One region of the Arthrobacter sp. TJ-217 genome, then DNA from elsewhere that is predicted to be linked to it. Evidence: predicted binding sites of a transcription regulator. Region 1 holds the regulator's gene; the other holds the start of a gene.
The links. The regulator HspR, encoded in region 1, represses chaperone genes until heat shock. The targets are predictions, from matches to a motif close to AAGTTGAGTCNNNNNGACTCAACTT.

Region 1 (14,128 bases):
CGCGGGTAGCTCTGCGGAGGCGCAAGCTCCGGTCCCCTCACGTACTCCCCGGTGGTGTAGTTCCAGAACCACTCCTCCCCCGGCTCGAAAGAGCGGACCACAGGGTGGCCGGTCTCAGCGGCATGTGAGCTGGCGTGCTGGTTGGGCGAGGAATCGCAGCAGCCAATGTGTCCGCACTGGGCGCAGCGGCGCAGGTGGAACCACCAGCCGTTCGCCGTCAGGCATTCCACGCACCCCGTCCCCGAGGGGGGCGCCGATTGATCAATCCCCGTAACATCGGTCATTATTTCGTCCTTCCCGCAGGGCGGCGTGAAGCAAAGCCCTGCAACGGTCGTCTAGTTTTACACCCTGCGCCCCACCGGTGCCAGAGCCGGGCCGTGACCCCTTTACCGCGGCACCCCGTGGACGTACATTCGTGGCAGCGCATCGGCGGCCCTGCAGCACTCCCAGAGGGCACTCGCCGCACCACCTTCCCCCATCATTACGCTTTCCCACCGCCAGGAGCAGCAGTGAACATCGCAGTCCGCGGAACAGGAAAGGTGGGCACGGTGCTGGCGGACGGTCTTCTCATCGCGGGGCACGGAGTCGTGCTGGGAACGGCCTCCTTCAACCTCAAAGCCGGCGTCTAGGACCGAAGATTCGGAGGGACACTGTGGAATTCACGAGAACCGACGCCGCCGCAGTTCCGCCCTGGCCGCGGCTGCGGGTCGACGAGTGGGCTTCGACGCGGGAGACCGTCCACATGTGGCTGCAGATTGTCGGGAAGATCCGCATGGCGCACGCCCCGCTGGTCAACCACTGGTGGAATGTTCCCCTCTATGTGACACCGCGGGGCCTCGGCACATCCTCGATCCCCTACGGGCAGGGGAACTTCGACATGGAGTTTGATTTCCTCGCTGACGTTCTCCGGATCCGCAGCAGCGACGGCCGCGAAGGGTCGGTGGTTCTCGAGTCGAAGCCGGTGGCCGAGTTCTTCGAGGAGACGATGAGCGCGCTGGCCGGCCTTGGCATTGCGACATCGATCCGCGCCGTGCCGACAGAAGTCGAGCCTGCTGTCCCCTTCACCGAGGACTACGGGCACCGCACCTACGACCGGGCGTCGGTCGAGCTTTTCTGGCGGCAGCTGATGCAGGTGGACCGGGTCATGCAGAAGTTCCGGGCGCATTTCGCCGGGAAGGTGAGCCCGGTGCACTTCTTCTGGGGTGCGATGGACATGGCGTGCACGCGGTTCTCCGGCAGGCCTGCCCCGCCGCACCCCGGCGGCATCCCGAACGCTCCGGACTGGGTGATGGTCGAGAGCTACTCGAGGGAGCTGAGCAGCTGCGGCTTCTGGCCGGGCGGCGGGGAGGAGGGCGCCTTCTATTCGTACATCTATCCCGAGACCGCCGGGTATGCCGAAAGCCCGGTGCGGCCGGCCGGCGCCTACTACAACAGCGATTACCGGCAGTTCCTGCTCCCCTACGAGGTGGCGCGCGCGGCTCCCGATCCGGATGCAGCCGTCCTTGAGTTCTTCCAGTCCACCTACGAAGCGGCGGCCGAGGCCGGCGGCTGGGACCGCGCAGACCTTGAGACGGATCCCGGCCGGCTCCCTCCGGGCGCAGCGGGGGCTGGGCAGGGAAGCGCATCGGGCCAGCCGGGCTGACCTGCCGTCAGCAGGGCCGCCCGGCGCGCCGGTGAACCGCCGGGGTAAGGCTGCGGAGCCCGCAACCGCGGCGCCCCACGACCGTGTGGAGCACGGTGTCGAGCACCGTGGCGCGCGGGATCGTGTCCGTCAGAACGCCGACGACGGCAGGTCCTTCTCCCCGTCCACAATGGCCATTACGATCCGCTCGGCCACTTCTCCCGGGTCCTTGCCGCGCGGCAGCCGCGGCGCGCTGCCGGCAAGGGGCCGTCCGGCGAGTCCGGTTTCGGTGTGGGGAGGCCGCACGTCGAGCACCCGCACCCCCTGCCGCCGCAGCTCAAGTCCGAGCGACTTGCCATAGGCGCTGAGCCCGGCCTTCGTCGCCGAGTAGGCGGCCATGCCAAGGGTCGGGCTCTCGGCGACGACGGCGCTGAGCTGCACGACGACCGAATCCTGCGCCAGCTTCGGGCCCACCTCGCGCATCAGCCGCATGTAGCCGAGCAGGTTGGCAAGCATGAGTTCATCGAGGGTTTCGTCATCAACTTCGACGGCGGGGCCGAAGGCAACGGAGCCGGCAGCGAACACCACCCCATTGAGTTCGCGCCCGTACGCTGCGGCGGCGATCTCGGCGGGAGCACCGATGCGTCCGAGGTCGGCCGCGACGGTGCCGAGCGCCGCCGTACCGAGTTCCCCGGCGAGCGCCTCAAGCTTGGCCGTCGAGCGCCCGGAGAGGGTGAGCCGGGCGCCCCGCGCCGCCAGCCGCCTGGCGATCTCGGAACCGAGCACTCCGGTGGCGCCGACAACGAGGTAATGGGACCCGTTCAGCTCAGTCATGGTGCGAGTGTACCAACGGGCCCTTCACCCCGCAGGGTTCCGGCCGGCGCCCGGTGGGCAGCTAGGCTGTGGGCCATGAGCGAGATCAAGACCTGGCAGGCGATGGTTGACACGAACGCCGAACGTCTCCAGCGCACAACGGGACGCAGCGTCGACGAGTGGGTGCTCGCCGCCCGGGAGGCCGGTATCGGATCCCGTGCCGAGCTCGCGGCCTGGCTGAAACGCCAGGATGTCACCGGGTACAGCCTGATGAGCGTTGACTGGGCCATGTTCGGCTACCCGGCGTACTTCATGCGCTCCGCTGACGAGCTTTACGAAGGGCAGTACGCCGACCGGCCCGCACTGCGGCCGATCGCCGACATCCTCCTGGCCTGGGCGCTCGGAACCGAGGGCGTTGAGGTCCAGATGCGCAAGACCTACGTCTCGCTCCAGACGGCCCGCCGCAAATTCGCGCAGGTCACCCCGGCCACCAAGACGGCGGTGGACGTGCTCCTGCGCGTTCCGCTGCCGGGCAACGCGCGCGTCGAGCCGGTGCGCGCACCGGCCAACGATCCATTCGCGTGGCGCATCCGCCTCCGCAGCGTTGACGACGTCGACGCTGCGGCGATGGAGGCCCTTACTGCTGCCCTGGAGGATAGCCTTTAGGGCGTCGTTCCTTGAGCCGGGCGAGCTCTTCACCTGCCGCGGTGTCGGCCTCGAGTTCCTCAAACGCTTCCTCGACGCGCAGGGATGTTGAGTCCGACCACGCCAGTTCCTCCCGCGCTGCCGCAATGGCGGCGAGCCGGCGGGCCTCCCGCTCGGCTTCCCGGGCCGCAAGCTCCGCGCCGGGGACCGGCCGCGACGCGGCGTTGAGTGCCTCCTGCACCCCGAGGGACGCCTCGGCGCGTGCGCGCTGCGCGGCGATGGCCTGGTATTGGAGCGCGTTTTCGTAGACCCGGCGTTCAAGGCGGCCGACGTCCGCCGCGATCCTGCGGGCCTGGGCGTCGGCTTCCTCAAACTGCGCCGACACGGTGGCCAGGTGCTTGCCTGCGTTCATTGCCTCACGGATCGCCGTCCGCGCTGTGGCGTCGTCGCCGCGGTCGACGGCGGCTCCGGCCTGGGCTTCGAAGTAACGCACCCTCGCCGCGGCGTCCTGGGTGATGATTTCAAGGCGCCGGCGGTGGGCGGCAAGGTCCGCCGCGGCCCGCCGCGCGGATTCCAGGGACTGCTGTTGCGCCTGCTGGACCTGCTGGGCGGCGAGCATCGGGTCGGTGCCGGCGTCCTGGGCCGACGCTTTCGATGCGCGGACAATGCGCTTGATGCGGCGTCCAATCGACATGCCGGAGCCTCAGCCGCGCCGCTGTTTCCGCGGCCTCACGAGGCCTGCCGGGCGCCGTATGCACTCATCCACGAGTGCATTGCGCTGATTTCCATGCGCAGCCGCACGTCGGCCCGCTGGAGCTGTACGCCGTCGAGCGACCAGGATGTCTGCAGCAGGCACCGGCGCAGGTCCACCGACAGTTTTTCGAGGGCGCGCGCCTGCCCTGCCAGCCCTGCCGAGAGTTCGCGCTTGAGTTCGCGGTTCGGCTCCCGGTCGGCAATCCTGAGCTGATCCTCAAGGGACAGCGCCGCCCATTCCAGCTCCCGGGCCGCCCCGGGGAGCTCACCCACCGGCCGCCCGCGGTGCACTGCCTCGGCAAGCGCCCGCCGCGTGGCCTGGACCGAGCGGCGGAGTTCGAGGATCAGGCGCGCCGGCTCACGGGTGATGGGGTCCACCGCATAGCTGTGGAGGGTGAGCCTTCCGTGCTCGGCGGCCTGCTTCACGACGCCCGAACGCTTGATGCGCCTGACGAGCAGCCACAGCGTCACACCGGAGCCGATGGTGAGGAAGGCCAGGAAACCCAGGCCAAGAAGGAGGAGTTGAAGTAGTTCTTCCATCATTTCCTCGGCATTCCCGTTCGTGCGCGGAGTTCTGGCATTACTCAAGTCTGCCCTGCGGCCACTCCAATTTCCAGCGTCATTCTCTGCGCAGGGCCCCTGGCGGCCCAGGACGGCCGGGAAGATTCAACTCTGCGGCCGCCAGACCATCAGCGCCTGGCTGCGGGCGCGCGGGCGCTGGCCGCGGGCGAGCGTGACGACGTCACCGGCAAGCCCTGCGGCGAAGACGCGGCTTGGGTCGGGCTGGCCGCGGCGCTGCAGCAGTTCGGCGCTGAGTTCCTTGACCCGCTGCTGGAGTTCCGAAACCTGGTTTTCAAGGTCGAGGATGCGCCGGATCCCCTCGAGGGAGACCCCTTCCTGGGAGAGCCGCTGGATTTCCCGGAGGGTGCTCACATCCTTCATCGAATACCGGCGGGCGCGGCCGGGAGCGCGGCTGGGCGTCACCAGGCCCAGCCGGTCGTACTGGCGGAGGGTTTGGGGGTGCATGTCGGCCAGCTCCGCGGCCACCGAGATCACGTAGATCGGCATTGACACATCCATTGCGGGCGTCGCCTCCTCATGGCAATTCTTCGGTTGGTGGTGGGCAGCCCGTCCGGAGGCGGGCTGCCCTTAGAGCTGCGCTTTGGCAGCGAGGCCGGCGCGGGGATTCGCATCGGCCGTTGCGGCCGCGAACGCCTCGACGGCGGCCGCGGCTTCCTTCGACAGGTTCTGGGGGACGACGACGTCGATCGTGACAAGGAGGTCGCCGGTTGTCTTCGAGGTTGAAACACCGCGGCCCTTGAGCCGCAGGGTCCGGCCCGAGGGCGTTCCGGGTGGAACCTTCATCTTGACCATCTCACCGGAGATGGTGGGAACCTCGATCTGCGCGCCGAGCGCCGCTTCGGGGAAGGTGACCGGGACGTGGACCTTGATGTTGTCGCCGTCGCGTTCGAACAGCGGGTGGCTCTTGACGTTGACGGTGACCATCAGGTCCCCGCTGCCTGCCGGGCCCGACTGGCCCTTGCCGCGCACGCGAACCTTCTGCCCGTCCTTGATCCCCGGCGGGATGCGCACGTCGATGACTTCACCGGACGGTTCGCGCAGGCCGATCGTTGTGCCCTTGATCGAGCCTGCGAAGGAGATGGTGGTGCTGGCGGTGCGGTCGGCGCCGCGCCGGGGAGGAGCCGAGAACCCTCCGCCGAAGCCACCGGCTCCCCCGCCGAACAGGTCGGCGAACTCGGGCGGAAGGTCGCCGTACCCGGTTCCGGTGCGCTGGCGGGACCCTGCGCCCTGCCCGAAAAGGTTGCCGAAGATGTCCTCGAAGCCGCCGGCGCCTCCCCCGGCGCCGCCGGCCCCGCCGGCGGTGAAGCGCGCTCCGCCGCCCATGGCGCGGATGGCATCGTACTGCTTGCGTTCCTCAGGATCGGAAAGGACGGAGTATGCCTCGGAGACGTCCTTGAAGGTCCGCTCGGATCCGGCATCGCCGTCGTTGCGGTCCGGGTGGTGCTTGCGGGCAAGCTTGCGGTACGCCTTCTTGATATCGGCGTCCGTCGCGTCCTTGGAGACACCGAGGATCTTGTAAAAATCCTTATCGACCCAATCCTGACTAGCCAATTGGAGTCTCCTTTCACTGCTTCTTCAATGATGTAGGGAACAGTACCCGCCGGAGGTACTGCCGACGCTGGCCGGGTTCCCGGGGAAGGCGGCTTTAATACTTCCTGCGAGCTCTGCGAGCGGGAAGTTTCGTTGCCGCCGTCCGGGGACCCGGCCAGCATTGACGGAGATTACTCCGGTACTGCGACGATCACTTGGGCCGCCCGAAGCACCCGGTCACCCTTCCGGTATCCGGCGCGGAGGACCTGGCTGACGCTGTCGGCCTGCACCTCCGGGCTCGGCTGCTGGATGAGCGCCTCGTGGATGTTCGGGTCGAACGCGACACCGGTCTCGTCGATCCGGGTCAGTTCGTACGCCTTGAGGGCGTTCTCGAACTTGCCCGCGATCGCCGCGAACGGCCCGTCGGCGAGGTCGCCGTGCTGGCGCGCGGCGTCGATGTCGTCGAGGACGGGCATCAGCGAGTTGATGACGCCGATGACTGCCTGGTCGCGCGCAACATCGCGGTCCCGCTCGACGCGGCGCCGGTAGTTGACGTACTCGGCCTGCAGCCGGAGCAGGTCGTTGCGCAGTTCAGCGATGACCTCCGTCACCGGCGCGTCTTCGCCCTCGCCGGCCTCGTTGAGGATGGCTTCGGCCTGGGCGAGCGCGTCGCCGTCGGCGGTGTCCGCGGCGGGAGGCGCCGGGGGCGCCTCCTCCCCGGCTGGGTCCCCGGACACCGGCTCGGCCGGTGCCGGGTCGCCGGCGTCGTTCTGCTGCCCACGGACCGCGCCCGTTTCAGGATCAATCTTCCGCTTGTCGCGGAAGCTCACTGGCTCTGACTGGTGCTCTTCTTCGTTTCCGTGGTGCGGCATTGTTACTTCTTCTCGTTGATGTCGTCTTCGTCCACAACTTCGGCGTCGACAATGTCGTCGTCGGCACCGGCCGGCGGCGTCTGGCCGTCAGCCGAGGCACCGGCGCCCGCCGAACCCGCATCCTGCTGCGACTGGGCGTAGATTGCCTCGCCCAGCTTGGTCTGGGAGGACTGCAGCTTCTCGAACGCGGACTTCACCTCGTCGTCGTTGTCCTGGCCTTCAAGCGCCTTCTTCAGGGCGTCGACGTCGGCCTGGACCTCGGTCTTGACCCCCTCGGGCAGCTTGTCCGAGTTATCGGAGATGAGCTTGTCAACGGAGTAGGCGAGCTGCTCGGCGGCGTTGCGGGTGTCGGCTGCCTCGCGGCGGGCCTTGTCCTCGGCTGCGTGCTCCTCGGCCTCGCGGACCATGCGGTCGATGTCCTCCTTGGAGAGGGACGATCCACCGGTGATGGTCATCGACTGCTCGGCGCCGGTGCCCTTGTCCTTGGCGGACACGTGGACGATGCCGTTGGCGTCGATGTCGAAGGTGACCTCGACCTGCGGGACCCCGCGCGGGGCCGGCGCGATGCCGGTCAGCTCGAAGGTGCCCAGCGGCTTGTTGTCGCGGGTGAACTCGCGCTCGCCCTGGAAGACCTGGATCGCCACGGACGGCTGGTTGTCGTCAGCCGTGGTGAAGGTCTCGGACCGCTTGGTCGGGATGGCGGTGTTGCGCTCGATGAGCTTTGTCATCATGCCGCCCTTGGTCTCGATGCCGAGGGAGAGCGGGGTGACGTCGATGAGCAGGACGTCCTTGCGCTCGCCCTTCAGCACACCGGCCTGGAGTGCGGCACCGACCGCGACGACCTCATCGGGGTTGACGCCCTTGTTGGGCTCCTTGCCGCCGGCGAGTTCCTTGACCAGTTCGGAGACCGCGGGCATGCGGGTGGAGCCGCCGACCAGGATGATGTGGTTGATGTCGGAGACCTTGATGCCGGCCTCGGAGATCACGTCGTGGAACGGCTTCTTCGTGCGGTCCAGCAGGTCCTTGGTGAGGTCCTGGAACTTGGCGCGGGAGAGGTGCTCGTCGAGGTGCACGGGGCCCTCGGGGGTGACGGAGAGGTACTGCAGGGAGATGTTGGTCGAGGTGGCCGAAGACAGTTCCTTCTTGGCCTGCTCGGCAGCTTCCTTGAGGCGCTGCAGGGCGATCTTGTCCTTGGACAGGTCGGCGCCCTTGGCCTTGGCCTGGGCCAGGAGGAAGTCGACGACGCGCTGATCCCAGTCGTCGCCGCCGAGGCGGTTGTCGCCTGCGGTGGAGCGGACCTGGATGGTGGAGAACTGGTCCTCGTCCTTGCCGACTTCGAGCAGGGAGACGTCGAAGGTTCCGCCGCCGAGGTCGAACACGAGGATGAGCTCGTCTTCCTTGCCCTTGTCGAGGCCGTAGGCGAGTGCGGCGGCGGTGGGCTCGTTGACGATGCGCAGCACCTTCAGGCCCGCGATCTCGCCGGCCTCCTTGGTGGCCTGGCGCTCGGCGTCGTTGAAGTACGCGGGAACGGTGATGACGGCGTCGGTCACCTTTTCCCCGAGGTAGGACTCGGCGTCGGTCTTCAGCTTCTGAAGGATGCGGGCCGAGATCTCCTGGGCGGTGTACTTCTTGTCGTCGACGGGGATGGACCAGTCGGTGCCCATGTGGCGCTTGACCGACGCGATGGTGCGGTCGATGTTGTTGACGGCCTGGCGCTTGGCGATCTCGCCGACCAGCACCTCGCCTGCCTTGGAGAACGCAACGATCGACGGCGTGGTGCGCGCGCCTTCGGCGTTGGCAATGACGGTGGGCTCGCCGCCTTCGAGGACTGAAACAACTGAGTTGGTGGTTCCGAGGTCAATGCCTACTGCACGTGACATGCAAGTTTCCTTTCGACAGCCCGGGAATTTGCTGGCCGCTCAACCGCCGGGCGCGTAGATTGAGCGTTCTGCACTCAACTGTACTCCGTGCTGGCAGGGAGTCAAACCAAAGTTGAGTCTGTATTACTCAACTCCGTAATGGTCACAAACATTCCGGCTGGTACAGGGGGCTTGCCGGACCCTTCGAGGCGAGCGCGTGGCTGACCAGCTGGTGGACCACCGGATCGTTCGGGGCCTGGTCGTGCTCGATCGGATCGAGCGGGCACTTGTCCTGGAGGGTGATGTTCGTGACCTGCCGGGCCGGCCCGCTCAGGAACTGGCTCGTATAGGGGGTGACCACCTCGTCGTACCTTGTCGAGAGCACCGTGTAGGACGGGCCGTTCACCGTGTCACCGATCGAGTTGAGCTTCGCGAGGAACGCCGACCCCGCCTCCTGGTCGGCACACGCCTGGCAGAGGAAACCCGAATCGCCGGTGCCCAGGGGAACCTGGTCCGGCGTCGGCGCTAGAACGCCTTCGGTGCCGTGGTTGGACGGCGCGATGCCCACGAGGTGGTTCACCTTCTTCGCTCCGCCGAGGAAGCCGAGGTAGTACCGCGGCATCATGCCGCCCTGGCTGTGGCCGACGATGTCCACCTTCTGGGCCCCCGTGGCACCCAGCACTCCGTCGATGAAGGAGGCGAGCTCGCCTGCCGAATCGGCGATGGGCCCGGTCGCGTCCACGCCGTTGGTGGTGCCGTAGTTGAGGGCGAAGACGCAGTACCCCTGTGCCGCGAGGCGCGGAGATAGCGTCGACCAGTTCTTGGCCATGCTCTCGAAGGTGCCGGGGACCAGCACCACGGGCCGCGGATGCTTGGCACTGGGCTTGCAGGACCAGTCGTTGGCGCCGGGCGGGGCGATGTCGAGGGTGTCGGCCGAGGCAGGGGCTCCTCCGACGATGCTTGCGGCGGCAAGGGCTACGGTCGCGAGGACGGTTCGGATGCGGAAGGACATTGTCTGAGACCTCTTCGTATCAGCACGGGCCCGGAAGGGCTTTGGACCCCGTCAACGCTAAGGGCCCTTATTACTCATGGCAACGTTACTCACGGCAACGGGGTTGGGAAAATGTGCACGGGCAGCAGTGTCGGACGCGGAGGGTCAGGAGACCGCGGCATGGCCTCACAGCCGCCCCCTCCGGGTTGCCCCTGCCCACCGGCCGGCCCCGATGGGTGGGCATGTCCGGATATGCCCACCCATCACCTGCGGCCCCCGGGCGCCAGTGGCGGGCCGACCCGCCGTGTGGCCGGCCCGCAGACCCTAGCCGCGGTGGGCCGCCACCGCCCGGTGCTCGTGCTCCTCGGCGTCGGGCTCCGCCGCCCGGTGCGCCGGCACCTGTCCCCTGCCGAGCGCGGACGGCCACCAGATGCGCCGGTCGAGATCGTAGGCGAGCGCCGGCACGAGCAGTGAGCGCACCAGCACCGTGTCAAGCAGCACCCCGAACGCCACGATGAAGGCAATCTGGGCGAGGAACAGGATCGGAATGACGCCAAGGGCTGCGAAGGTCGCCGCCAGCACCACCCCGGCCGAGGTGATGACCCCGCCGGTCACGCCCAGCCCGCGCAGGATGCCGGGGCGGGTTCCCAGCCGCAGGGACTCCTCCCGAACCCGGGTCATGAGGAAGATGTTGTAGTCAACGCCCAGCGCCACGAGGAACACGAAACCGAACAGCGGCACCGACGCGTCGGCGCCCTCGAACCCGAGCAGGTTGTTGAACACCAGCGCGGACACGCCGAGGGCCGTCGCGTAGGAGAGCACGACGCTGAGGATGAGCAGCACCGGGGCAACGACTGCGCGCAGCAGGAGCATCAGGACCACAAGGATGACGGCCAGGACGATGGGGATGATCTTGCCGAGGTCGGCGAGCGCCGTGTCGTTGGTGTCGACGGCAATCGCCGTGACGCCCCCGACGAGCGAATCGGGGCTTTCGCCCTCCAGCGCCGTGCGGAGGTCGCGCACAACGTTTTCGGCGTCTTCGGAGTCGGCCTGGTATTCGAGGGTGCCGTTGATCAGCACCCGCCCGTCGTTCACCTCGGTCACGCCCGAGGCGTCGGTGGTGAGCGCGGCCTCGGAGATGCCGGGCTGGTTCTGAACGATGTCAAGGACGAGGTCCTGATCCTCTTCGGGGACGACGACAGCGATGGGGCTGCCGGAGCCGGCGTCGAAGTGGCGCCCGAGGGCCTCCTGCCCGTCGACGGCGTTGGAGGAGGTCAGGATGAGTTCGGACTGGGGTACTCCGCTTGCCTGCAGTTGGGTCAGCCCCAGTGCCCCGGCGCCCAGCACGAGGAGCGATCCGATCCAGACGGCGCGGTACCGGCGGGCGACCAGGACGGCGACCCGCTTCCACAGTCCGCGCAGGCCTTCGGTGCCTGCGGGTCCGCCGTCGGCGGGTCCGCCGCGCTGCGCGCCGACCTTCGGGCGAAGCGGCCAGAAGGCGGCGCGGCCGAAGAGCAGCAGCAGCGCCGGGAGCAGGCTCAGCGCCGCAGCAACGGAAAAGACGATCCCGATTGCGGCAATGGGTCCAAGGCTGCGGTTGGAGTTGAGGTCGGAGAAGAGCAGGCACAGCAGCCCCAGGATGACGGTCGCCCCCGACGCCGCGATGGCTGCAACCGATCCCCGGTAGGCCATCTTCATCGCCTCCCAGGGCGACTGCACCTCGCCCAGGCTTTCCCGGAAACGGGCCACCAGCAGGAGCGCGTAGTCGGTTGCGGCGCCGATCACCAGGATTGAGAGGATGCCCTGGCTCTGGCCGCTGAGCTGGATCCAGTCCCACTTGGCGAAGGCGAACACCACCAGGATCGAGGTGGACAGTGCGAAGACGGAGGTCAGGAGCACGAGGAACGGCAGCACCACGGAACGGTAGACGGCGAGCAGGATGACGAACACGCAGCCGAGTGCCACGGCCAGCAGGATCCCGTCGATGCCCCCGAACGCGCTGACCAGGTCGGCGGTGAATCCGGCAGGTCCTGTCACATACCCGGTGGCGCCGTCCGGCAGTTCTTCGTTAAGCACTCCGCGAAGCTCGGCGACGACCTCGCCCAGCTCGGCGTCGGCCGAGACGAACGCTATGTACTGCACGGCCCTGAGATCCTCCGAGGGGATGGGACCCACGACGGCGGGGCCTCCTCCGGCGGGGGCCTCAAGCCCCTCGACCTCCGCCAGCCGACCCGCCACCTCGGCGTAGGCGCCGAGGTCCCGGGGCGGAATGTCGCTCGTCGATTCGGCGACGATCACGGCCGGCACCGCATCGGAGCTGCGGAACTGTTCCTCGAACTCGCCGGCCGCCGTTGATTCGGCGCTGGCGGGGAGGAAGGCCGCCTGGTCGTTGCTCGACACCTCCTCGAGGCGCCCGAAGGTTGGCCCGCCGACGGCGGCACCGGCCAGCCAGATCAGGACGATGACGGCGGGAAGCAGGACGCGCAGCCAGATACTTTTCATTGTGGGGCCTCTCGAAGGATTATCTCTATTGCCGAGTATATCCATGATGGAGATAAATTGGCAGGGCGCCTAGAGTAGAAAATGAAACGAGGTGTAAACAGTGGTCAATGACAACCGGGCGGACCTGCTGGCGCTCCTGCAGCAGTTCACCGCCGAGACGGAACGCTACGTCGACGTCGTCAGCACCAAGGACGCCCTGCACCCGACTGACCTTCACGCGCTGGGCGTCATGGTCGGTGCCGCGAGGTCGGGAACGGTCGTCACCCCCAGCATGCTGCGGGAGGAACTCAACCTCAGCTCCCCCGCCACCACGGCCCTGATCGACCGGCTCACCTCGGCAGGCCACGTCACCCGCACGCGCAGCGACGTCGACCGCCGGCAGGTGCACCTCCAGATGACGGAGAAGGCGCATGCTGCCGGGAACCGGCTCTTCGCCCCCCTCGCCCAGCACATCTCCGACGCCCTTGCCCGGTACACCGACGACGAGCTCGCCCTGCTGAAGACGATGATGGAAAGTGTCACCGCCGCAACCATTGCTGCGAAGAATGACGCGGGGAGGCTGACCGTTTCCCCTCCGGGGTCTAACCTCAGACCATGAACAGCGAGGTGTACTCCCACGGCCATCATCCAAGCGTCACCCAGGCTCATGCGACCCGCACCCTTGCGGACTCCGGCGCCTACCTGATCCCGCACCTGCGGCCGGGCATGGACGTCCTCGACGTCGGCTGCGGTCCGGGAAGCATCACCGCGGACCTGGCGCGGGCCGTCAGCCCCGGAACGGTGACCGGCCTCGACCGCTCCCCCGATGTGGTGGCTGAAGCCGCCGAGCTCCACGCCTCGCTTGCCAATGTCCGCTTCCAGACCGGAAACGTCTACGACCTCGACTTTCCCGACGAAACCTTCGACCTGGTGCACGCCCACCAGGTGCTCCACCACCTCGTCGACCCGGTTGCCGCGCTGCGCGAGATGCGCCGTGTCGCCCGCCCGGGCGGGCTTGTCGCGGTGCGCGACGCCGACTTCCACGCCATGACCTGGTACCCCCAGCTGCCCGAACTCGACGAGTGGATGGCGCTGTACCAGGCCATTGCGCGCGGCAACGGCGCCGAGCCCGACGCCGGGCGCCGCCTGCTCGGCTGGGCCCAGGACGCGGGCTTTGAGAAGGTGGAGATCTCCTCCTCGAACTGGCTCTACGCCAGCGAGGAGCGGCGGCAGTGGCACGCGCAGTCGTGGGCGGAACGGGTGCTCCACTCCGCCTTCGCGGAACAGGCCCTCGAACGCGGGCTCGCCGACAAGGCCGCGCTCGAGCGCATCTCCGCCGGGTGGCTCGCCTGGGCGCAGGAGCCGGCCGGCACGTTCCTGATCCCCAGCACGGAAATCATCGCCCGGTCCTAGGTCCGTGGTCCCGGGGCTCCGGTAGGGCGCCCCGGGCGGGACGATTTACTATGAACAGGTGAACCCCTCGGTCTGGCTTGCGCTTCTGGGTGCCGGCACCCTCATCAGCTTCACCCCCGGCGCCGGCGCGGTGAACACCATGAGCAACGCGCTCACCGTCGGCTTCCGGCGGGCAATCTGGGGCATCGCCGGCCAGCAGGCGGCGCTCCTGATCCACATCGCCGTTGTGGCAGCCGGAGTCGGGCTGCTCGTTACGAGTTCGCCGGTCGCCTTCAACGTGATCCGCTACTCGGGAGCCGCCTACCTCGTCTACCTTGGGGTGCGAAAATTCCTTCAGGCACCGGATCTGGAGGAGGCCTCCGAAGCCCGCCGCCGCGAAGGCCCGCTGTCCATGTTCCGCCGCGGGCTGTGGGTGAACCTGCTCAACCCGAAGGCCGTCGTGTTTTTCCTGGCGTTCATTCCGCAGTTCATCCGCCCCGACGAACCCCTGCTGGGACAGTACGGGGTGCTGGCGGGTACGGTGATCGCCATCGACGTCCTCGTGATGTGGTTCTTCTATGCCGCAACC
Region 2 (14,128 bases), on a different contig from region 1:
GACAAGGACCCCGTCGCGTTCGAGCCGGAAGTCGTAGTGGAGGCGCCGCGCATGGTGCTCCTGGATGACAAAGCTGTTCCCGCCGGGTGTCCCCACCGCGTCGGGAACCGGCTCGGGGGTCTTGGCCGGATCGCGCATCGAACGGTATTTGGAGAGCCGGTCCGCCGGGGCTCCCCGCGCTTCGCCGCCCTCCGACTCCGGGGGACGCACCGGATCAAGGCCGGCCAGGATGTCACCCTGTTCCTCGAACCGGCGAATCACCTCCCGGTAGTCGAGCTGCGCCAGGTCCGGATCCTCAAGCTCCGCCCAGGTGCGCGGCGCCGCGACCGTGGGGTGGAGGCGCCCGCGCAGCGAATAGGGGGCAACCGTTGTCTTGTTCTTGTTGTTCTGGCTCCAGTCGACGAGCACGCGGGCCTTGCGCAGGTTCTTCTTCATGTCGCTGACAACGAGGTCGGGATGGTCGGCCTCAAGGGCCCGCGCCAGTTCATGCGCCACGAAGGATACTTGGTCGGAGGTCTGCCGTCCGTCGAGGCGGCTGTAGAGATGGATGCCCTTGGAGCCCGTCGTGACTGGCCGGGGATCAAGCCCCATGTCCGTCAGGATGTCCCGGGCGAGCCGGGCCACTTCGGCGCATTCGGGCAGCCCCGTTCCCGGACCGGGGTCGAGGTCCAGCACAAGCCGGTCGGGGTTCCCCGGTTCTCCCCCGGGGCCGAAGCGCCACTGGGGGACGTGGATCTCAAGGGCGCCGATCTGTCCCAGCCAGGTGAGCGTTGCAAGGTCGTTGACCACGGGGTACAGGTTCGTGGAGGTCTTGTGCTCAATCGGGTGGCGCACGATCCAGTCGGGCGCGGAGGCGTCAAGGTTCTTCTGGAAAAACACCTGCCCCGGAGCTCCGGCGGTCCCCACGCCGTGCACCCAGCGCTTGCGGGTCACCGGGCGGTCGCGCGCATGGGTGATCAATGCTTCGGCCACGGCAGCGTAGTAGCTCAGAACCTCCGCCTTGGTGGTTCCCGTTTCCGGGTAAAGCACCTTGTCCAGGCTCGACAGCCTTAGGGTGCGGCCGTGCACCGTGACCGTCTGCGACTGGCGGGAGTTCGGTGCCATTCCCCAAGTGTTATCTGGATGGCTGGCGAACGCCAGTGTCCGGCGGCCAGGTTACTCCGCCGGGACGGCCGCTCCTAGGAGGCCAGTTGTTTCCGGTAGCGGTCCACGTAGACCTGCCACAGAGCCGGGTTCTGCCCGAGGCTGCGTTCGTTGAGCAGGTCGTCGAGGCCCGCAAGGGTCAGGTGCCAGCCGGCTGCGGTTGTGGCAAGCCGTGAAGCATCGGGGACGGTGATCGTCAGGACCACCCGGCACCCCTTGTCCTCCTCGCGTTCCAGCTCCCAGCGGAGCGTCTCCTTGTCCCAGGTGAAGGCGAGAAGGGAGGGTTTTTCGGCTTCGAGGACCGTCCCCCGCAGCGGGCGCTGACCCTTCACGGAGAACCGCACCTCCGTGCCCTTGCGCGGCAGGATGTCCATCTCGGAGGGGAACCAGTACCTCAGCTTGCCGGGATCGGTCAGATGCTTCCACAGAACCGCCGGAGGGAAGGCGAAACGCTGTTCGATGCGCAGCAGCAGCCCGCCGTCGTCGTCGGTGGTGCGGCTGACAGTGGGTTCTGCTGGTTCGGAAGTCACCCGTCCATCGTAGACCGGGGGAGAACCCGCTCTGGCTTGGTGAGCGGGGCGTGGTGTTCACTTGTTCCATGAGAGCGATCTGGAAGGGAGCGGTGGCCTTCGGCCTGGTCAACGTGCCGGTCAAGCTGTACAGCGCCACGGAGGACCACGACATCAGCCTGCATCAGGTCCACGACAAGGACGGCGGCCGGATCCGCTACCAGCGGCGCTGCGAGGTCTGCGGCGACGTTGTCGACTTCAAGAACATCGACAAGGCCTACGATGACGGCGAGCACACGGTAATCCTCCGCGATGAGGATCTCGCTTCCCTTCCCGTCGAAAGGAGCCGCGAGATCGAGGTCGTCGAGTTCGTGCCAAGCGAGCAGATCGACCCCATCATGTTCGACCGCTCCTACTTCCTTGAGCCGGATTCGGCGTCGACGAAGGCGTACGTGCTCCTGCGGAAGACACTTGAGGAGACCGAACGGACAGCGATCGTCCAGTTCTCCCTGCGCCAGAAAAGCCGGCTAGGAGCCCTCCGGGTCCGCGGTGAGATCCTGGTGCTGCAGTCCCTGCTGTGGGACGACGAGGTCCGGGAGGCCTCCTTTCCCGCCCTTGAGGAGACGGTGCGCATCTCCGCCAAGGAAAAGCAGATGTCGTCGGCGCTTGTCGACTCCTTCTCGACGGATTTCGATCCGGAAAACTTCACCGACGAATACCAGGTGCAGCTGCGCACGCTGATTGAGGCCAAGATCGAAAAGGGCGACACGGTCAATACCGAGGAGACCTTCGGTGCGGCCGGCGAGGAGGACGAGAGTGGGAATGTCCTCGACCTGATGGAAGCGCTGCGCCGCAGCGTTGAGAAGAACCGGGAGAAGAAAGGCTCCGGCGGCAAGAAGGAGCCGTCCGCCTCGAAGAAGAAGGGTGCCTGATGGGATTTTTTACCGATGACCTGGGGCGGCAGAACGTGGTCCTGCCTCCCAACCTCCCCATCCTGGGCTGGGCGGCGCTGGGCGCCGCCTCGTTGATGGCCTTGGACGAGGACAACCGGAAGCTTCTTGCCCGCGCAAGCACCGGATGCCTTGCCGTCTGGGCGGCGCTCGAGGTTGCCGGCGGCGAGAGCGGTTTCCGGCGCTCAATGGGAGCGCTGACCCTGGGCTGGCTGATGCGTCGCTAGCGTTTCCGGACCGGCCTAGTGCCCCGAACGCCGCGCCAGGTCGGCGATTCCCCCGACCACCAGATCCGGTGTCCGGGCGTACCCGGGGTAGGCGGCGTTGGTCCGGTTCACCCAGGCGGTCCGCATGCCGGCACGGGCGGCGCCATCGATGTCCCAGGGGTGGGCGGCGACCAGCATCAGGTCCTCGGGTTTCTCTCTGCACGCGTCAGCCGCGTGAGCGTAGGCCTCGGGGGCCGGTTTCCACAGGGGTGCGTCCTCGACGGAAAGCAACAGGTCGAAGTGTCCGCGGAGGTCCGCGCGCTCCAGCAGCGATTCCGCTGCCGCCCGCGGCCCGTTGGTCAGTGTGACGAGGCGGTGGCCGGACTCTGCGAGCGCGGCAATACCGGGCCCCGCGTCGGCATGGACCGGAAGCGTCCGGAAGTGGCCAAGCAGGTGCTTCAGCGCTTCGTCCTCGCTGCGGTTCAGCGGCTGGCCGGCCAGGACCACCCGGAGCGCGCCCTCGGCGACCTCGGCGAAGCGGGGGTTGGCCCCCGCGGCGGTGAGGGCGAATCCGTCCCGCAGCAGCGAGGTGAACCACAGGCGGGCTGTCCCCTCGGGGACGCCCACTTCGGCGAAGTGCTGCTCCATCGGCGAAAGATCGGAGAGGGTCTCATTCACATCGAAGACGATCGTTGAAGGGAGCATCCATCGACGGTACCCGAAACGGGGAGCCCCGCGGCAGAAAACCGCCGGCGGAAAACTGTGCTGTGCGCCCTGCCGGCGCTTCCGGGTTTGGACCTCGGCGCTCATGCCCTAAGCTATTGGAGAACCATTGCCTGTGTAGCTCAGTCTGGTAGAGCATCCGCTTCACACGCGGAAGGCCCGGGGATCGAGGCCCCGCGCAGGCACCATTCGTTGGACCGCCGGATCCGGTGCTGTGCTGTAACAGCCCGGAGGCCGGGGTCAGCCCCCTGCGCGTTCACGCACCCCTTTCCCGGCCCCTTTTCCCATGCCCGTCTACGGGTATTTCCGCCGTGGCCGGCACCCGACGCCCTCCGCCGAGGGGACGCCCGCCTGTTCGTTTTAGGCAAAAAAGCCGCTCCCACCTCTTGGCACTCTCCCCTGAGAGTGCTAATTTAATTGCAGGTTGAGCGAAGAGCGCTCAACCCTAGAGATGAGGAGACCCACCACTGTCGGTGGCCGTTGCGAAGGAGTTGTTTCAAATGGCCATGAAGTTCGACCCATTCCGCGAACTGGACCGCGTCGCCGGTGCACTGCTGGACCCCCGGCAGGGGCTGCGCCTGATGCCCATGGATCTGTACCGCGAGGGTGACCACTACATCCTGACGGCAGACCTTCCCGGCATCGACCCGGGATCCGTGGATATCGACGTCGACGGCCAACTGCTCACCATCCGGGCCGAGCGTACCCTCCGCGGAGCCGAAGGGGTCAAGTGGCTGACCCGCGAGCGCGAAAGCGGATCCTTCCTGCGCCAGCTCAACCTCGGCCAGGGAATCGACATCGACGCCATCTCGGCCCGGTACGAGAACGGCGTACTGAGCGTCAATATCCCGGTCACGGAGCGTGCGAAGCCACGGAAGATCGAGATCATGTCCGGAGCGGATTCCGAGGCCGTCAAGGGCGAATCGCTGCAGGGCGGTACCGACCAGAAGACCGTCGAGGCTTAGGAAGGCCGCGGCCGCTCCATCCTTCAGCCCGGGCCGGGCGCGCAGTACCTGGCCGGGCTTCGCCTTGTCCACCTCCTCGTTTTCCTTGCGCTCACCTCCGGCTGCCGAAAAAATGACGGAATGGACTTCTCACCCACAACGGCAATCGTCACAGGATCGGATTCGGGGATCGGGCGGGCCACCGCGATCGCCCTGGCGCAGGCGGGCTGTGACATCGGCATCACCTGGCACTCGGATTCCGATGGCGCCGAGGAAACCGCGAAAGCCGTCCGCGGGCTGGGACGGAAGGCTGTGATCGCCCAACTCGACACTTCCGACGCACCGGCCTGCGGCGACGTCGTCGACCAGTTGGCCGGAGAGCTCGGCGGAGTTGACGTCTTCGTCAACAACGCCGGCGTCAACGGCGGCACGATGTTCCTTGAGACCGACTGGGACACGTGGCGGTCCACCCTTGCCACCAACCTCGACGGGGCGTTCGTGTGCATCCAGCGGGCCGCGCAGCGCATGACCGACGCCGGGAGGGGCGGTCGGATCATCGCAGTGACAAGCGTCCACCAGGAACAGCCCCGGGTGGGTTCGGCGGCCTACGACGCGTCGAAGCATGGCCTGGGCGGGCTGATCCGCACTGTCGCCCTTGAACTCGCCGACAGGGGAATCACAGCCAACGCGGTGCTGCCCGGCGAGATTTCAACACCCATGAACGACGCCGGCGACCAGGATCCGCGCGAGGTGGACCGGCCCGGGATCCCGGTTGGCCGCCCCGGTGACCCCAAGGAGGTGGCGGCGGTCATCGCGTTCCTCGCCTCACCGGCCGCAAGCTATGTCACCGGCGCATCCTTTGTTGTTGACGGCGGAATGCTGCAGATGGGCCCCCAGGCGGGGTCGCACCTCACGAGTGGAGACTGGCGCACCCTTTAGAAGGACCGAAGCGGATGACGGGGCGTCGTCGAAGCGGTGCGTCCACAGGGAACTGTCTGCTGGTGTTCACCGCACGTTCAGGGGCGGATCCTAGAGTTGCCTACGGTAATGCACGCGTCTTTGGCAACAGAAGGAGCAGCGCAACGATGGCCGACCGGACCGCCGATAAAGAACTCAGCGACTGGACCGCGCTTCGGCGCGGCGAGCGGCTTACGCTGCATACCCCCACGGGGGCCGAACTCAGCGGCACCGTCGACATGCGCTCGGACGACGCTTCGGTGATCTGGGTCCAGCTCAGCGACGGTGCCGGACGCCGCCTGATCTGCAGGGAAGACGGCGTCCGGCTGCGCCGCGGCTAAGCGTTTTCCCGGCCGGAGCCCGCCTTTGTCCTCAACCCGTTCGCCTGTAACGTCGGACGCGTGAAACTTGTTGAATCCCGATTTCTCGCGCCGTTTTCGGCTGCGCTTCTAGCACTGGGCCTCTCGGCCTGCGGCTCCGATTACCCGCTCGGCCCCGAACAAGAAGCCGCTGCCCAAAACGCCGATTCGGACCTGCAGGGCGCCATCACCGGCGCGGGCTCCTCGGCTCAGGGCCCAGCGATGGAGGCCTGGCGAGCAGAGTTCGCCACGATCAACCCCCGCGCCCAGGTCCAGTACTCCCCCGACGGCTCGGGGGCAGGACGCGGTGCCCTGCTCGCCGGGGCGGTGGCGTTCGCGGGCTCGGATGCCTACCTCAGCGACGAGGAGCTGGACGAATCGACCGACGCCTGCGGCCCCGGAGGTGCATTCAACATCCCTGCCTACGTTGCGCCGATCAGTGTTGCCTTCAACCTTCCGGGGATTTCCGAACTGAACCTCGATGCCGCAACCATCGCCCGGATCTTCCGCGGTGAAATCACCAAGTGGAACGATCCGGCGATCACCAGCCAAAACGAGGGCGTTGATCTTCCCGCCACGCCGATCACCCCGGTGAACCGGTCCGACGATTCCGGCACCACCGAGAACTTCACCGACTATCTGCACGCCGTCGTCCCCGATATCTGGACAGATGAAGCCGACGGAACCTGGCCCGGGGAGCTCAGCGGAGAAAATTCGAAGGGCAACTCGGGAGTGGTGAGCACCGTTTCCGGAACGGAGGGCGCGGTCACCTATGCCGACGATTCGGCCGTCGGTCCGCCGCTGGGGCGCGCCAAACTCAAGGTCGGCACGGAGTACGTGCCGGTGAGCGCCGAAGCCGCGGCGGCCGCCGTCGACGTCGCCTCGGTTGTGCCGGGCCGCACCGCAGGGGACCTCTCGCTCGACCTTGACCGCACAACAACCGCGCCGGGGGTGTATCCGCTGGTTCTTGTCTCGTACCACGTGTACTGCACCAGCTACGAAAACGAACAGTCCGCCGAGGTCGTCAAGGCTTTCGGGACCTACGCCGTGAGCGCCGAAGGACAGCAGGCAGCCGCGAAGGCGGCAAAGAGCGCGCCGATCTCGGTCGATCTCTCGCGCAGGGCAGCCGAGGCAATCGCCGCGATCGCGACCGCCGAGCGCTGATCCGCGGCGGCCGCCGGGCCGCCGGGAAAACTTCAACTGACCAAAAACGCGACGGCGGGGCCCGGGGGGCGCCGCCGTCGTGTCTTTTGCTGTTTCTTACCGGGTCGTGTTCCTTAGAAAACCGTGTCCTACAAATCCGTGTCCTACAAAACGGTGTCCTACAAAACCGGGCGGCCGCTACTGGCCGGCGCGGGGACCGCCCGATTCCGGATCATCGAGGGACAGGTCGGGAAGATCGCCGTTGGCCGGACTGGCGGCTGCCGACTCACCCGTCGGAGGGGCGTTGACCTCTCCCCGCCAGGCGCCGCTCTCGCCGCCGCTCTTCTCGATGAATTGCTTGAACCGCTTCAGGTCGGCCTTGACCTGGCGCTTGTCGGCGTTCACCACGGCGCCCACCTTCTCGGCGAAGGTCTCAGGATGCCAGTCGAGCTGGACCATCAGACGGGTGACGTTCGCGTCGATCCGGTGGAAGGTCACAACGCCGGCATGGGACTCCCCGTCGACGCTCTTCCAGGCCACCCGCTCGTCGGGGTGCTGCTCGGTGATCTCGGCGTCGAATTCACGCTTGACCCCTCCGATGTTCGTCACCCAGTGGGTGCGGGTGTCGGAGATCTGGGTGATCGACTCGACCCCGCCCATGAAGTTGGGGAAGCTCTCGAACTGGGTCCACTGGTTGTATGCGGTGCTGACCGGCACCGAAACTTCGATTGATTCCTGTATTGATGCCATGACGGATCCTCCTTGACTGGAACTCCGGCTCCACATTCCGCCGACGCGATGCCACGGAGCGGTAAAACCATAAGTACCCTTAGGATATGTAGTTCCGGCGGATTTGGCCAACGCCGGGGACTGGGGTGAAGCTAGTCCAACCCACTGAAGAGCCAGTAGTCCACGCCCGCGCGGCGGGCATTTTTCTACACTTGGAGGACGCATGAAGGCATCACCAACCCTTACCGACAACCTGCAGTCCGTCCTGGTTGATCTGATTGAACTCCACCTTCAGGGCAAGCAGGCGCACTGGAACGTGGTCGGCAAGAATTTCAGGGACATGCACCTGCAGCTCGACGAAATCATCGAAGACGCCAGGCTGTTCACCGACCAGCTGGCCGAGCGCATGCGCGCCCTCCACGCCGTACCCGACGGACGCAGCGGCGCCGTGGCCAAGGGAACCTCGCTCGAGGAATTCCCCGCCGGGCTTGTCTCCACACAGGACACTGTCGCACGGGTGGTCCGCATGCTTGAGGCGACCGTCGGGACAATGAGGAAGGTCCACGACCAGGTGGACGAGGAGGACCCGACCACCGCCGACATCCTGCACGGGTTCATAGAGAAGCTTGAGCAGTACGCCTGGATGGTTGACGCCGAGAACATGGTGCCCACCGCCGAGGTGACGGAGCCGGCCAGGGTCTGAGTCACGCCGGTGAGGGAGGGCGCCCTGCAGCGGGCCCTCCCTCACCGCCTGTTCCGGGCCCGCAGGCCTCCCGGCCAAAGGAATCGGGGCGCTGTGGTGAAACGGAAATCTTGTATTATGAAGGTTGAATAACGGTCTAGCAGAAGGCCGATCATGAACACTTCCGGGTTTGTGCATCGGTCCCTGAGCCACTCTGGGATGCCTCTTTGGTGCCGGTGCTTCCACCCGGATGACCAAGCGAAACAGGACCAGAAAGTTATGGCCGACCAGGTTGCCGGGCAATCCCCTACGGACTACCTCCAGGAATTGATCCTCGACACCGACGACGTTGAAGAGTTCCTCAACGAATTCGCACGCTTCTCTGCGGAACGGCTGTTCGACCGCTCAGGTGACGTGCTGTGCGGCGTGACCCTCCTTCGGAGCAGGCGCGCAGGCACCGTGGCAAGCAGCAGCCCGCTGGCCAAGGAACTCGACGAAATCCAGTACCTCCATGCCGACGGTCCGTGCCTTGTGGCCTGCATCGAGCACAAGACCGTTCATGTGGCGGACGTCGCCACCGACGAGCGCTGGCCGGAGTATCTCTCCGATGTGAAGTCCCGCGGCGTGGGAGCCATCCTCGCCGTGCCGTTCGACCTTGAAGCAGGAACCCAGGCGGCACTGAACGTGTATTCAACCCGCCCCGGTGGGTTCGACGAAGGAACAATCCGTACGGCCGAAGGGTTTGTGCGCCAGACCTCAAAGGCGCTGATGCTCTCGGTGCGCCTTGCCCAGCACAGCGACTCCGTCTCAAATCTCAAGGCGGCGATGAAGTCGCGTACCGCAATCGACATCGCCATCGGCATCATCATGGCGCAGAACCGGTGCAGCCAGCAGGAAGCATTCAATATCCTCAAGTCCGTCTCGAGCAGCCGGAACCAAAAGGTGAGGGACATCGCCGCCAACGTGGTTGCCTCAATCGGCCAGGGCGAGCCCGAAACCCACTTCGAGGCCTGAGGTCCTTCCGCCGGCGCGGGGCAGTGCCCTGTGGCGGTTCCCGGCGCCGCTAGCGACGCCGCCCGCGCCGGCCCTGCGGGGAGGCCTTGCCTTTCGGAACATTGCGGGCTCCCGCCTTTTTCGACGGCGCCGCCCGTGAACCCGCCTTCGCGGGAGCGGCCTTGGATGAAGCCGCCTTTTTCGCCGCGGCCTTCTGGGCCGCGCTTTTCCCGGCCCCCGGATTTTCCTTGGCGGAGGGCTGGCGTGAGCTGCGTTCGGTCCGCCCGCGCACAATTCCAATGAATTCCTCGACGTCGGCGGAGTCGTTGCCTTCAAGCCAGCCCACCGCGATCGTCGTTCCGGAGAGCCCGGGCACCGGGCGGTACACGGCGTCCCTGCGGGCGTGAAGCCGGGCAAGGGACATTGGAAGCACCACCACCCCGGCCCCCGAGGCCGCGACGTCGACGGCGATCTTGGGGCCTCCGCACTCCTCGACGCTCAGGCGCTTTTCCGCCTCGAGCTCGGCCAGCGGAACCTCGTCATAGAGGGAGAGGGCATTTTCGCTTGAGGCGACAACGACGGGCTGCTCTTCGTAAAGGGGAATGAGGAACAGGCCCGTACGGTCGACGGGAAGGCGGACGAAGACCACATCCGCCGCGGCCGCGTGCAGGGCGGCGACGGCGGCTCCGTCATCGTACTGGTGAAGTTCGAGGGGGACATCCGGATGCCGTTCCCGCCACCGGGCCACCCACTTGCCCGGAGTGACGCCCGCGACAAACCCGACGGAAAGGGTTCGGGGCTGAAACTCGGGCACCATCTCACACTAACGCACCGAAAGCGCCGCCGTGCCGGGCCCGGTTACGCTTGGAACATGACCCCCGCAAAAACCCCGCAGACAATGAAACCAGCCACCGCAGCCAAGAAACTTGGGATTTTCCTGCCAGCGGCCCCCCAAAAGTTTCAGGAACGGGAGCTCACCCGCGCGGAGTTCAACGAACTGCAGCAGACGCCCCCGGAATGGCTTGCCGAGCTGCGCCGCAACGGCCCGCACCCCCGCCCGGTGGTCGCACAGAAGCTGGGGATTTCAATCGGCGGGCTCACCCGCGGCGGAATAACCGAAGCACTGACGACCGCCGAAATCTCGGCACTCCTTCAGGCCCCGCCGGCCTGGCTGGTTTCCGAGCGCTCCACCCAGGCCGCCGTCCGGGCCGAAGCCGCCCGCCTCAAGGAACGCGATTCGGAGCGGGAAAAGAAAAGCGGCGACCGCGGCTGAACGCCGCATACGCGACCCGATTTTCCCTTTCCCATAGCACCTTTTCCACCGGGCAGAGCGTTCCTTCGTCGATTGACTTAATAGAACATATATTCGAATATTGACGGGTGACGCCAGCAGCCGCCGGGCATGCCCTTGAATGGGATGAGCCCTCCTCCGACAGTTCCGGGACCCGGGTTCCCCGGCTGTTCCAGGCGCCGTCCACGGCCGGCCCCGAGCTGGATCTGCAGTCGCGCATCAACCTCATGCAAACCAGCCGCCTTGAGTCGCGGAGGCTCCCCACGGTGCCGGCGCTGGCCCGGATTCTTCCTGGGGGCGGCCTGCAGTCGGGGGGTTCCTATTCGGTGCGGAATTCGGCGACCCTGGCCATGGCCCTGCTGGCAGGACCGTCAGCAACGGGGGCGTGGTGCAGCGTCATCGGCCTGCCCGAATTCAGCGTCGAGGCGGCCAGGGAGTTTGGGATCAACCTTGAGCGGCTGATCCTTGTTCCCTCTCCGGGCCCGCAGTGGCTCACCGTCACCGCTGCCCTGGTCGATGTTGTGTCGGTGGTCCTGACCCGTGCGCCCCAGCATCTGGCGCCCTCCGACACCGCACGGTTGAAAGCACGGCTGCGGCAGCGGGGAACCGCAATGATCACCCTGGGAAACTGGCAGCAGAGCGACTCCACCCTGGGCGTTGTGGAGAGCGCTTGGGAGGGGGTCGGCGCGGGGCGGGGACACCTGCGGGCGCGCCGGATGAAGGTCACTGCGACCCACCCCTCCGGCCGTCCCCGGCATGCGTACCTGTGGCTGACGGACCTGCAGCACGGCGCCGGCACCGGCTTCCCCACCGCCCACGACGCCGGCGGTGGGGAAAGCGGGGATGCGCTCTTCCTGCCAAGGCTGGTGAGCTCCTGATGGGGGAAAGACCGGCCGGGACGCCGCCGCTGACGGCCGGCCGAACCAACGCAACCCGGACGCTGATGCTGTGGTGCCCCGACTGGCCGATCACCGCGGCAATCCGGGAACACCTCCTCGCCCCTGACGTGGCCCTTGCCCTGGTTGCCCGGGGAGAAGTCTTCGCCTGCTCCCCCGCTGCGCGCCAGGACGGAGTGCGCCGGGGGTTGAGGATCCGCGAAGCGCAGGCCCTCTGCCCGGACCTCGTGGCCCTTCCCTACGACCCCGCCCTTGACCAGCGCTGCTTCGAACCCGTCCTTGCCGCGGTCGAGACAATCGTTCCCGGGGTCCAGGTGATCCGCCCCGGCCTCTGCGCCCTCCGGGTGCAGGGCCCTTCCCGCTACTACGGCGGCGAAGAGGAGACGGCGTCCGTTGTGTTTGCGACCCTTGCCGCGATCGGCCTGACCGATGTCCGGATCGGGATCGCCGACGCCCCCTTCGCCGCGGAGCAGGCAGCCAAAACCGCCGAAGCCCCCGACGGTTCGGGAGAACCCCTGTGCATCATCCCGCCGGGAAGCTCCCCCTGGTTCCTCAGCACCTTCCCCCTCGACGTCCTGGAGCAGCCGAAGCTTGCGGTGCTGCTGCGCCGCCTGGGCATCCGGTCACTTGGGGAATTCGCTGCCCTTAACCCGGCCGACGTGCGCAATCGGTTCGGCGAAGAGGGAAGACGGGCACACCGGCAGGCCAGCGGCCTCGACCATTTCACGGTGGTGCCCCGGAAAGCCCAGGCCCAGCTCGATGTCACAGTCGACTTCGAGCCGCCGCTCGCCCGCATCGACCAACTGGCGTTTGCCTTCCGCGCCCCGGCCGAACGCTTCGTCGGCGGTCTTCGCGGGGCGGGGCTGGTCAGCACCGCCGTGCGGGTGGTTCTGCACAGTGAATCCGGTGAGGTGTCCGAGCACATCTGGCGGCATCCCCGCTGGTTCGACGCCGACGACATCGTCGACCGGGTCCGCTGGCAGCTGCAGGGAGGGGAAACCGCGGGCCCCGGACTGAGCTCCGGCATCACCCGGGTTTCCGTGGCCCCCGACGTTGTTGAGAGCCTCAGCGACCACGCGGACGGGCTTTGGGGAACCGGACCCGACGAAAGCATCAACAACGGTCTTGCCCGGGTCCAGGGAATGCTGGGCCACGGCGCCGTCCTGACGGCAATCATCGCCGGAGGCCGCCTCCTCGCGGACCGCCGCGTCTACATTCCCTGGGGCGATGCACCGCCGGGTTCCGCGCCGGAGGAGGACCAGCCCTGGCCCGGCCGGCTGCCCGGACCCATGCCCGCCACGGTGTTCGCTGAACCGGTTTCGGCGGGGGTCCTCGATGCGCGCGGGAACGGAATCGACGTGAACGGGCGGGGGCTGCTCAACGCCGAACCCGCTTTCTTCTATACGGGCACCGACACCGGGAAGCGGCGGCCAGTACAGGCATGGGCGGGCCCCTGGCCCATCAGTGAACGCTGGTGGGACCCGCAGGGGCGCATCCTCAACCGTTTCCAACTGGTCGATTCCTCGGGATCGGCCTGGCTGCTCCTTCTCGAAAACCACAAATGGTGGGCCGAGGCGATGTACGACTAGGCCGGCCCGAAGCAGCAGATAACAACAAACCGTTTGAAGGGGGAAAGACGATGGGATGGAGCAACCCTCCCGTTCCATGGTCCGACTTCGAACGAAACCTGTCCGATTCCACCCGCCCCGGTGCGCCTCCCGTCGGGGCCGACGGCGGAGACAGCCCGGCATGGTCACGGAAACGGCAGCCCTACACGCCTCCCCCGGCCGCCGAGCCGGACAGCTCCGGGCCTGTTGTTGCCTATGCCGAGCTTCACGCCCACTCGAACTTCAGCTTCCTCGATGGTGCGAGCAGCCCCGAGGAGCTTGTTGAGGAAGCGCAGCGGCTGCGGCTGCGGGGCATGGCGCTGACCGACCACGACGGACTGTACGGGGTGGTCCGCTTCGCCGAAGCCGCCGAAAAATATCCGGAGCTGTCAACCATCTACGGTGCCGAGCTCTCCCTTGGCCTCTCCAAACCGCAGAACGGGGAAGCCGACCCGGAAGGCAGCCACCTGGTGGTGCTTGCCCGGGGGTCTGCCGGCTACCACCGGCTTGCCGGCGCTATTACCGCGGCCCAGCTCGCTGAGGGCGCCGAAAAGGGAAAGCCCCGGTACAGCCCTGAATCCCTCGCCGACGCAGCGGCCGGCGCCTGGCTGATCCTCACCGGCTGCCGGAAAGGACCTGTCCGAAAGGCCCTTGCCGCCGGCGGCGAGGCGGCAGCGGAGGCCGAACTCGTACGCCTGAGAGACCTGTTCGGCCAGGACAACGTTGCCGTTGAGCTGTTCGATCACGGAAACCCGCTGGACACCTTCCACAATGACGCCCTTGCCGCGCTTGCCTCCCGGTTGAAGCTGCCGGTGCTCGCCACAAACAACGTGCACTATGCCGCACCCGAAAGGCACCGGCTCGCCACCGCGCTGGCGGCGGTGCGTGCCCGCAGGAGCCTCGACCAGATGAACGGATGGCTTCCGGCGGCCGGCGCCGCGCATCTGCGCAGCGGCGCTGAAATGGCGGCCCGGTTCCGGAACTATCCCGGAGCCG

Region 2: AC4D2R_RS13990 (Hsp20/alpha crystallin family protein) is a predicted target of HspR. The motif match lies at 3,953-3,977, and genes of this name have one in related genera.

Annotation. Positions count from the first base shown of each region.
Region 1 covers NZ_JBZCNJ010000001.1:543,805-557,932, forward strand. Annotated here, with positions in the region: gene AC4D2R_RS02710 (UBP-type zinc finger domain-containing protein) at 1-284, opposite strand, end outside; gene AC4D2R_RS02715 (DUF5996 family protein) at 653-1,642, shown strand; gene AC4D2R_RS02720 (SDR family NAD(P)-dependent oxidoreductase) at 1,772-2,455, opposite strand; gene AC4D2R_RS02725 (DUF5655 domain-containing protein) at 2,531-3,100, shown strand; gene AC4D2R_RS02730 (PspA/IM30 family protein) at 3,072-3,773, opposite strand; gene AC4D2R_RS02735 (hypothetical protein) at 3,809-4,375, opposite strand; gene AC4D2R_RS02740 (heat shock protein transcriptional repressor HspR) at 4,499-4,900, opposite strand; gene AC4D2R_RS02745 (DnaJ C-terminal domain-containing protein) at 4,982-5,965, opposite strand; gene AC4D2R_RS02750 (nucleotide exchange factor GrpE) at 6,136-6,816, opposite strand; gene dnaK (molecular chaperone DnaK) at 6,819-8,696, opposite strand; gene AC4D2R_RS02760 (esterase/lipase family protein) at 8,839-9,687, opposite strand; gene AC4D2R_RS02765 (MMPL family transporter) at 9,991-12,168, opposite strand; gene AC4D2R_RS02770 (MarR family winged helix-turn-helix transcriptional regulator) at 12,269-12,766, shown strand; gene AC4D2R_RS02775 (methyltransferase domain-containing protein) at 12,763-13,560, shown strand; gene AC4D2R_RS02780 (LysE family transporter) at 13,619-14,128, shown strand, end outside.
Region 2 covers NZ_JBZCNJ010000007.1:220,642-234,769, reverse strand. Annotated here, with positions in the region: gene AC4D2R_RS14020 (ATP-dependent DNA ligase) at 1-1,104, opposite strand, end outside; gene AC4D2R_RS14015 (SRPBCC domain-containing protein) at 1,179-1,673, opposite strand; gene ku (non-homologous end joining protein Ku) at 1,742-2,584, shown strand; gene AC4D2R_RS14005 (hypothetical protein) at 2,584-2,829, shown strand; gene AC4D2R_RS14000 (haloacid dehalogenase type II) at 2,845-3,513, opposite strand; tRNA gene AC4D2R_RS13995 (tRNA-Val) at 3,643-3,719, shown strand; gene AC4D2R_RS13990 (Hsp20/alpha crystallin family protein) at 4,032-4,496, shown strand; gene AC4D2R_RS13985 (SDR family oxidoreductase) at 4,617-5,414, shown strand; gene AC4D2R_RS13980 (hypothetical protein) at 5,561-5,773, shown strand; gene pstS (phosphate ABC transporter substrate-binding protein PstS) at 5,834-6,955, shown strand; gene AC4D2R_RS13970 (SRPBCC family protein) at 7,133-7,684, opposite strand; gene AC4D2R_RS13965 (Dps family protein) at 7,887-8,366, shown strand; gene AC4D2R_RS13960 (ANTAR domain-containing protein) at 8,625-9,359, shown strand; gene AC4D2R_RS13955 (LysR substrate-binding domain-containing protein) at 9,409-10,152, opposite strand; gene AC4D2R_RS13950 (DUF5997 family protein) at 10,210-10,611, shown strand; gene imuA' (DnaE2-dependent mutagenesis accessory factor ImuA') at 10,719-11,507, shown strand; gene AC4D2R_RS13940 (DNA polymerase Y family protein) at 11,507-13,114, shown strand; gene AC4D2R_RS13935 (error-prone DNA polymerase) at 13,165-14,128, shown strand, end outside.